2 regions of the Streptomyces sp. NPDC033165 genome follow, and region 1 is predicted to be linked to the other one. Evidence: riboswitches for the same ligand, from Rfam matches in the RefSeq annotation. Region 1 holds a riboswitch; the other holds the start of a gene.
The links. A riboswitch is a leader RNA that binds a small molecule or an ion and turns the genes downstream of it on or off. The one in region 1 is predicted to bind cobalamin.
Positions count from the first base shown of each region.

Region 2: it holds a riboswitch for cobalamin, as region 1 does, so the genes downstream of both, ACZ5WC_RS23275 (ABC transporter substrate-binding protein) here and ACZ5WC_RS21180 (ribonucleoside-diphosphate reductase subunit alpha) in region 1, are expected to answer to the same signal.

Region 1 covers NZ_JBVIPK010000008.1:306,003-310,409, forward strand. Annotated here, with positions in the region: gene ACZ5WC_RS21170 (carbon starvation CstA family protein) at 1-1,773, shown strand, start outside; gene ACZ5WC_RS21175 (YbdD/YjiX family protein) at 1,770-1,973, shown strand; cobalamin riboswitch at 2,165-2,287, shown strand; gene ACZ5WC_RS21180 (ribonucleoside-diphosphate reductase subunit alpha) at 2,425-4,407, shown strand, end outside.
Region 2 covers NZ_JBVIPK010000010.1:85,737-90,143, reverse strand. Annotated here, with positions in the region: gene ACZ5WC_RS23280 (FecCD family ABC transporter permease) at 1-754, opposite strand, end outside; gene ACZ5WC_RS23275 (ABC transporter substrate-binding protein) at 751-1,797, opposite strand; cobalamin riboswitch at 1,860-2,046, opposite strand; gene ACZ5WC_RS23270 (beta-ketoacyl-[acyl-carrier-protein] synthase family protein) at 2,203-3,426, opposite strand; gene ACZ5WC_RS23265 (acyl carrier protein) at 3,423-3,698, opposite strand; gene ACZ5WC_RS23260 (acyl-CoA dehydrogenase family protein) at 3,812-4,407, opposite strand, start outside.

The DNA of each region.
Region 1 (4,407 bases):
TTCTTCTCCACCCGCCGCAACGGCCGTTCGCTGGGCCAGATGGCGCGCGACGAGATCGGGCCGGTCGGCGGGATCGCCGCCCTGGTCGCGGTGTTCATGATCATGATCATCCTGCTCGCGGTTCTCGCGCTGGTCATCGTGAACGCGCTCGCCCACTCGCCCTGGGGCGTCTTCTCCATCGGCATGACGATCCCGATCGCGCTCTTCATGGGCGTCTATCTGCGAATCCTGCGCCCCGGCAAGGTCAGCGAGGTCTCGCTCATCGGCGTCGCGCTGCTGCTGCTCGCGATCGTCGCGGGCGGCTGGGTGGCCGAGTCGTCCTGGGCGGACTTCTTCACGCTGGAACCGGGCACGCTGGTCGTCTGGATGATCGTGTACGGGTTCCTCGCCTCCGTGCTGCCCGTGTGGCTGCTGCTGGCGCCGCGCGACTACCTCTCCACCTTCATGAAGGTCGGCACGATCGCCCTGCTGGCCCTCGGTGTGGTGATAGCGCTGCCCACCCTGAAGATGCCCGCGGTCACCGACTTCGCGAGCAGCGGCGCGGGGCCCGTCTTCGCGGGCTCGATGTTCCCGTTCGTCTTCATCACGATCGCCTGCGGCGCGCTCTCCGGCTTCCACTCCCTGGTCTCCTCGGGCACCACCCCGAAGATGGTCCAGAAGGAGACCCAGATCCGGATGATCGGCTACGGCGCGATGCTGACCGAGTCGTTCGTGGCGATCATGGCGATGATCGCCGCCTGCATCATCGACCCCGGCCTGTACTTCGCCATCAACGCACCGGCCGGTGTGATCGGTGACAGCGTCCAGGCCGCCTCCGAGGCCGTGGCCGGCTTCGGCTTCTCCATCTCCCCCGAGGCGCTGGCCCAGGCGGCCAAGGACGTCGAGGAACAGAGTCTGCTGTCCCGGACCGGTGGCGCACCGACGTTCGCGCTCGGCATGGCGGAGATCTTCTCCGCGGTGATCGGCGGTACCGCCATGAAGGCGTTCTGGTACCACTTCGCCATCATGTTCGAAGCGTTGTTCATCCTCACCACCGTCGACGCGGGCACCCGCGTCGGGCGCTTCATGCTCCAGGACATGCTCGGCAACGTCTACAAGCCGTTCCGCGAGGTCAGCTGGAAGCCTGGCGTGTGGTTCGCCAGCGCCGTCGTCGTGGGCGGATGGGGCTACTTCCTCTGGGTCGGTGTGCACGACCCGCTGGGCGGCATCAACCAGCTCTTCCCGCTGTTCGGCATCGCCAACCAGCTGCTGGCCGCGGTCGCGCTGGCCGTCTGCACCACGCTGCTGGTGAAGTCCGGCCGGCTGAAGTGGGCCTGGGTCACCGCGGTGCCCCTGGCCTGGGACGTGGCGGTCACACTCACCGCGAGCTGGCAGAAGATCTTCTCCGAGGACGTGAAGATCGGGTTCTTCGCCCAGCGCGACAAGTACCAGGCGGGCATCGACGCCGGCGAGGTGCTGGCCCCCGCCAAGAACATGGAGGAGATGCGGACCGTCGTCACCAACTCCACTGTCGACGGGGTGCTGTGCGCGCTCTTCGCGGCCCTCATCATCGTGGTCCTCGTGGACGCCGGGCGGGTCTGCTTCAACGCCATCCGCGACCCGGAGAGCGTCAAGCTCCACGAGGCGCCGTTCGTCCGGTCCAGGCTGGTCGCCCCGGCGTCGATCCTCGCGACCAAGGAGGAGAAGGCCGAGCTGGTCGCGGCGGGCGTCGGCCCCGAGGGCGGCATCCGCGTGGAGGACGGCGGTACGGACCTGACGAAGGCCCGGACATGAGTGTGCGGGACGTCCGCCGGATCGCCGGCCGCATCCGCTGGTACGTGCGCGAGCTGACCGGCGAGTCGGCCTACGACCGTTACGTGGCGCACGCGCGGGCACACGATCCGGACACACCGGTCATGACCCGCCGCGCCTTCGAGCACAGCCGCACCGACGCCCGCGAGGCGGACCCCCGCGAGGGCTTCCGCTGCTGCTGATCGCCACCGGTCCGCAGGGGCCGCCGTACCCCTCCCAGGGGCGTGGCGGCCCCTTTTCGCGCCCTCCTGCCGGCCCGTCCGCTCCGGGCCGAACCGGAGAAAAGCCGGGCGAAGAATCCACACCGCCCCGGAAAAGTTATGTCGGCCGACACAACATGTGGGGGCTTCCTCATCAGGCGGCCCCCACATGTATGCTCGACCTCGCTGTCGTCGCAGGGGAATCCGGTGCGAATCCGGAACTGTCCCGCAACGGTGTGATCAGTGTGCTTTTGCACACCTGAAGTCCGAAGACCTGTCGACAGTGCGTCCGGATCGACCGAACCGGATGCCAGACGTCCGGGCCTCGCGGATAGGCCGGTGGACGCCGTCAGCAGTGCTGCCCCGACCCGGGCTTCGCGCTGCCCGGCTCCCCTGCCTGCTGCCGGCCCCCAGCCGAGCGAGGGAAAGCCCAGTGACCATCGCGCCCGCCGATCCGGTTTCAGCCACCGAATCCGCAGTGTCCACCACGTCCGGAGACGCCTCGAACGACGGACCCGGGACCGCCCTGCTGCGGGCCCTGACCGACCTCACCGTCGATCTGCCCGACACCGACCCCGGACGGGTCGCCGCTGCCGCGTTGCGCGGGCGCAACGCCCGCTCCGACGAGGCCGAGCTGCGCTCGCTGGCCACCGAGGCCGCCGCGGGGCTGATCTCCGAGGACCCCGCGTACTCCAAGCTCGCCGCCCGGCTGCTGACCCGGACGATCGCCGACGAGGCCGCGAGCCAGGGCGCCACGTCCTTCTCCGCCTCGGTCGCCGTCGGCCACCGCGAGGGCCTGATCGCGGACCGCACGGCCGCCTTCGTCGAGCTGCACGCGAAGGCGCTGGACGAGCTGGTCGAGCGGACGCTGTCCGAGGGCGCGGACGACCGTTTCGGCTACTTCGGCCTCCGTACGCTGCACAGCCGCTACCTGCTGCGCCACCCGCACACCCGCCAGGTCATCGAGACCCCGCAGCACTTCATGCTGCGCGTGGCCGCGGGCCTGGCCGAGGACGAGTCGGTGCGGGCGCTGGACGAGGTCGCCTCGCTCTACGGGCTGATGAGCCGGCTGGACTACCTCCCCTCCTCCCCCACGCTCTTCAACTCCGGCACCCGTCACCCGCAGATGTCCTCCTGCTATCTGCTGGACTCCCCCAAGGACGAGCTGGACTCGATCTACGACCGCTACCACCAGGTGGCGCGGCTCTCCAAGCACGCGGGCGGCATCGGTCTGTCCTACTCCCGCATCCGCGCCCGGGGTTCGCTGATCCGGGGCACCAACGGGCACTCCAACGGCATCGTGCCGTTCCTCAAGACGCTGGACGCCTCGGTGGCGGCGGTGAACCAGGGCGGTCGGCGCAAGGGCGCTGCGGCGGTCTACCTGGAGACCTGGCACGCGGACATCGAGGAGTTCCTTGAGCTCCGCGACAACACGGGCGAGGACCAGCGGCGTACGCACAACCTGAACCTGGCGCACTGGATCCCGGACGAGTTCATGCGCCGGGTCGACGCCGACACCGAGTGGTCGCTGTTCTCGCCCGCCGAGGTGCCCGAGCTGGTCGACCTGTGGGGCGACGAGTTCGACGCGGCCTACCGCGCGGCCGAGGCCAGGGGGCTGGCCCGCAAGACGATGCCCGCGCGTGAGCTGTACGGCCGGATGATGCGTACCCTCGCGCAGACCGGCCAGGGCTGGATGACGTTCAAGGACGCCTCCAACCGGACCGCGAACCAGACCGCCGAGCCGGGCCGGGTCGTCCACTCCTCGAACCTGTGCACCGAGATCCTTGAGGTCACCAACGACGGCGAGACGGCCGTCTGCAACCTGGGCTCGGTCAACCTGGGCGCGTTCGTCGCCCATGGCTCGATCGACTGGGACCGCCTGGACGCCACGGTCCGTACGGCCGTGACCTTCCTCGACCGGGTCGTCGACATCAACTTCTACCCGACCGAGCAGGCCGGACGCTCCAACTCCCGCTGGCGGCCGGTCGGTCTGGGCGCCATGGGTCTCCAGGACGTCTTCTTCCAGCTGCGCCTGCCCTTCGACTCGCCCGAGGCCCGCGCGCTCTCCACGAAGATCTCCGAGCGGATCATGCTGGCGGCGTACGAGGCGTCCTGCGACCTCGCGGAGCGGTCGGGCCCGCTGCCCGCCTGGTCCGAGACGCGGGCCGCGCGCGGTGTGCTGCACCCCGACCACTACGACACCGAGCTGAACTGGCCGGAGCGCTGGGACGCCCTGCGCGCCCGGGTCGCGAAGACCGGTATGCGCAACTCGCTGCTGCTCGCCATCGCGCCGACCGCCACGATCGCCTCGATCGCCGGTGTGTACGAGTGCATCGAGCCGCAGGTCTCCAACCTGTTCAAGCGCGAGACGCTCAGCGGTGAGTTCCTCCAGGTCAACGCCTACCTGGTGGACGAG
Region 2 (4,407 bases), on a different contig from region 1:
CGAAGGCGAAGGCGTCGAGCGTACGGGCGTGGGCCAGGCAGACCACCAGGCAGACGGCGAGGACGGCGGAGCAGAACGCGACCTCGCTCCAGCCGACGCCGCCGAGCGAGCCGAGGAGCCAGAACAGCACTCCGCGGGTCTGCTCGGCGTCGGCGGAGGTCATCACGACGAAGGAGGTGAGGGCGGAGAAGAGCTGCATCGCGGCGACGCCGGAGAGCACGACCCGGTCGGTGGTGCCGCCCAGGGTGTGGCTGAGCAGCAGCACGAGGGCGAAGGAGCAGATCGCCCCGACGAAGGCCCCGGCGGACAGGGACACCGCTCCCCCGCCGACGCCGAGCACCACGATCACGACCGCCCCGGTCGAGGCGCCGGAGGAGACGCCGAGGACGAACGGGTCGGCCAGCGGGTTGCGCAGCAGGGACTGCATCACCGTCCCGCACACCGCGAGCCCCGCGCCGCACACGGCGGCGAGCAGGGTCCGGGGCATCCGCAGGTTCCAGATGATGCCGTCCCGGATCGGGCTGAGCTCCGAGTCACCGATCCCGAGGTGGGCCGCGACGGCCGACCAGACGTCGGGCACGGAGATCCGGGCGGGCCCGATGGTCACGGCGACCGCGACGGAGAGCAGCAGGAGCAGCAGGCCGCCGGCCCAGAGCAGCACGGCGAGCGGCCCGCCGCCGCGGGCCGGGCGGGGCCGGTCGGCGAGGGGCGGTGCGCCGGCCCGCTCCACGGCCGTACGACTGTCCGTGCTCACCCCGCGAGGCCGAAGTCGCGCAGTCCGGCCGCGACGCGCTCCAGGCCCTCGACGGTGCGGATGGTCGGGTTCATCGCCTGGCCGCTGAGCAGCACGTAACGGCGGTTCTTGACGGCGTCCATGGTCTGGGTGACCGGGTTGGACTCAAGGAACTCGATCTTCTTCTCGGCGCTCTCGGCGGTCTGCGTCGTACGGCTCAGGTCGCCGATGACCAGGACGTCGGGGTTGCGGTCGGCGACGGTCTCCCAGCTGATCTGGGGCCATTCGTCGTGCGTGTCGTCGAAGACGTTCTTCGCGCCGAGTTCCTTGGTGATGACGCCGGGGGCGCCGCAGCAGCCCGCGAGGTAGGGGGCCTTGGAGTCGGAGAACCAGTACAGGAGCGACGCTTCGGAGGCGTCGATGCCCTCGGTGGCCTTCTCCACCCGCGCCTGGAGCTTCTTCACCAGGGCGTCACCACGCTCGGGCACCCCGAACACCTGGGCCAGTTCGCGGACTTCCGTGTAGACGCTGTCCATGGTGAGGGGTGCGGTACGGGCTCCGTCGCCGCCGCCGCTGTTGTCCTTGCCGGTGCAGTCGGCGGGCGAGATGTAGGTGGGGACGCCGAGCTTCTCGAACTGCTCGCGGGGGGCGACGCCGCCCTTGGCGAGGGTCGAGGCGAAGGAGGCGCTGAGGAAGTCGGGTTCTTTGTCGAGGACCCTCTCCGACGACGGCCGGTTCTCGGATATCCGCTCGACGCGCGCGTTGGCCTTCTCCAGGCCCTTCATGACCGGGTCGCTCCAGGTGGCGCTGCCCGCGAGGCGGTCGGCGAGGCCGAGCGAGAGGAGGATCTCCGTCGACCCCTGGTCGACCGAGACGGCCCGCTGCGGCGGGGCCTTGACCGTGACGGTGCGCCCGCAGTTCTTGAGGGTGACCGGATAGCCGTCGGCCTTGCCGCCGCCGTCGGCGGCCCGGTCGGTGGTGGTGCCGCAGGCCGTCAGCAGGACGAGTCCCGCAGCGAACAGGGCAGCGGTGCGTATCGGGGCGGGCAGGGCCGTGGGCAGCACGAAAGGACCTCGGTGTCTCTGGGCCCAGCCGCGGAGCCCGTCGTACGGTTCCCGTGCCCCGGTGCGGGGCGCGGGCGCCAGCAGGTCTTCGGACTCGGGTTCGTCCGGGCGGGACGCCTTCCCGGAGCAGGTGAGTACTCCAGTGGCCGTGGCCCCGCCCGTCCCCCTCACCGCTGCGCGTCAGTTCCGGTTTCGCACCGGATTCCCTGACCCCGTCGTTGGGGTTCGACTGGCCCCGGCAAGCTATCACGCGCCTTCGCGCGGAATCAGAGGCGGTGAGACGAGAGTGCGCTGGGGATGACGTCCGGGAAGGCGGCCGGGGCGGGACGGTACGGCGCGGGATCGTCCGGCCGCACCGGCCCGCCGGCTTCCGTTACGGCGTTACGGCGTTACGGCGTTACGGCGTTACGGCGCCTGTAGGGCGATCACCGCGTTCTGGCCGCCGAAGCCGAAGGAGTGGCTGACGGCACGCCGGAAGGGCAGTTCGCGCGGCGTCTTCGTGACGCAGTCGATGTCGAACCCTGGGGCCGGGGCGTCCAGGTTCGCGATCGGCGGGATCAGCCCGTGCTGGAGCGTGAGGATCGTCAGACCGGTCTCGATGGCCCCGGCCGCCCCCATGCAGTGGCCCAGTACCCCCTTGGGGGCGGTGACGGGCGGCCGGTGCGGGTAGGCCCGGCCGATGAGGGCGGCCTCGGTGGCATCGCCCTGGGAGGTCGACGTCCCGTGCGCGTTGACATGGCCGACGTCCTCGGCGCGCCAGCCCGCGTCGCGCAGTGCGGCGTCCACGGCCGCCCGCGCGACGTCCCCCGAGGGGTGGGGGCTGGTGGGGTGGTGGGCGTCGGTGGTCTCCCCGACGCCCGTGATCAGCGCCCGGGGTGCGGCCCCCCGGGCGTGCGCCTCGTCGGCCCGCTCCAGGACCATGACGGCGGCGCCCTCCCCCATGACGAGACCGGCGCGGTCGGCGGCGAAGGGGCGGCAGAGGCGGGCCGGGTCGCCGTCCCGCGGTGCCGCCGCGCCCGAGCGGGCGAGGCCTGTCATGGCGACCGGGAACACGATCGACTCGGTGGCCCCGGCGATCGCGATGTCGCACCGGCCGAGGGTCAGCAGGTCCCGGGCCACGGACAGCGCGGTCACCCCGGACGAACAGGCCGTGCACGGCGCCAGGCTGGGCCCGGTGGCCTTCATCCGGATGGCGATCTCGGCCGCGGGCATGTTCGGGATGGTGAGCAGGATGCCCGAGGGCGAGGTGGCCTCGGGGCCCCGCCGTTCCAGGGCGACGGCCTGTTCGGTGAGTCCGGCCGAGCCTCCGCTGCTGGTGCCGACGACGACGGCGACGCGGGCTCCGTCCCAGTGCGCCGGGTCGAGTCCGGCGTCCGCGACCGCTTCCCGGGCGGCGAGTACGGCGAACTTGACGTACCGGCCCATGCGGAAGGCCGTACGTCCGCCGACCGCGTCGTCCAGGTCGATGCCGGAGACCGTGCAGGCGAAGTCGACCGCGCAGCCGTCCAGTTCGGGGACGGTCCGGGCGGGCGACCGCCCGGCCAGGACCCCCTCCCAGGTGGTTTCGGTGGTGGTGCCGACCGGGGTGATCATTCCCAGGCCGGTCACGGCGATGGCGGGTCGCTTCATCGGGTGTTGCTCACCGGCACCGTGGCCCCGGCCGCCGCGCCGCCGACGGCCGCGTCGATGAACGCGGAGACGTCGGCCAGCGTGGCGTCCTTGTACAGCTTCTCGGAGTCGGCGTCGACGCCGAGGGTCTCCTTGATGATGACCGCGAACTCGGCCACCGCCAGGGAGTCCATCTCCAGGCTGTCCATGGTGGATTCCGGCAGGATCTCGGCCGCGGGCACCTTGAACGTCTCGGTCAGCACCTCGGTGATCTTCGGGTGGATGGTCTTCACGGTGATTCCTCTTCCTGTGTGTGTCATCGGCGTCGTGTGATCGGCGTCGCTGGAACGGCAGGTGGTCGAACGCAGCGACCCACCGCCGAAGTAACTGGAAGACGATCTTCCGGTTACGCCCTGGGGCGAACCGATTCGTCTACGCTCACCTGCGGCTTCTCGAACCATCGGGAGACCATGGACGTGGTTCCCCAGTACGCCAGCAGGACCCCGCGGACGCCCAGCGACGCCACCCTCTCGCGCAGCGGGCGCCTCCTGCTGCCGCGGGCGGGCCGCCGGAACTCCCCGGGACGGCCCCCGGCTCCGGCCATGCGGCCCCGGTGCCACGGCCCCTCGGGGTCGTCGTAGGCCGCCGCGTAACCGGGTCCGGCGATCGGCCAGTCCGACATCAGCCGCTCCGGCAGGGCGAAGGACTCCACCAGGGCGGGGGTGTGCCGGGCCACGGCCGCGATCGCGTCCTCCACCGCGTCGGGGAGAAACGTGACCTGATCGGCGGTCAGCCGTCCGGTGGCGAGCAGGTCGCCGCTGTTGCGGGCGATCCACCGCAGCGCGAACAGCCGCCGGAGCTCCGCGAGCCGATCACGCGCGGGCCCTTCCGGCAGGGAGGCCACGGCCTGCTCGAACGCCTCGCCCGCCTGCCGGTAGCCGTACGCCTCGACGCCGAGCAGCGCGGCCGGGGAGGCGGCGTTCCAGCGCCCGAGCCGGTCGC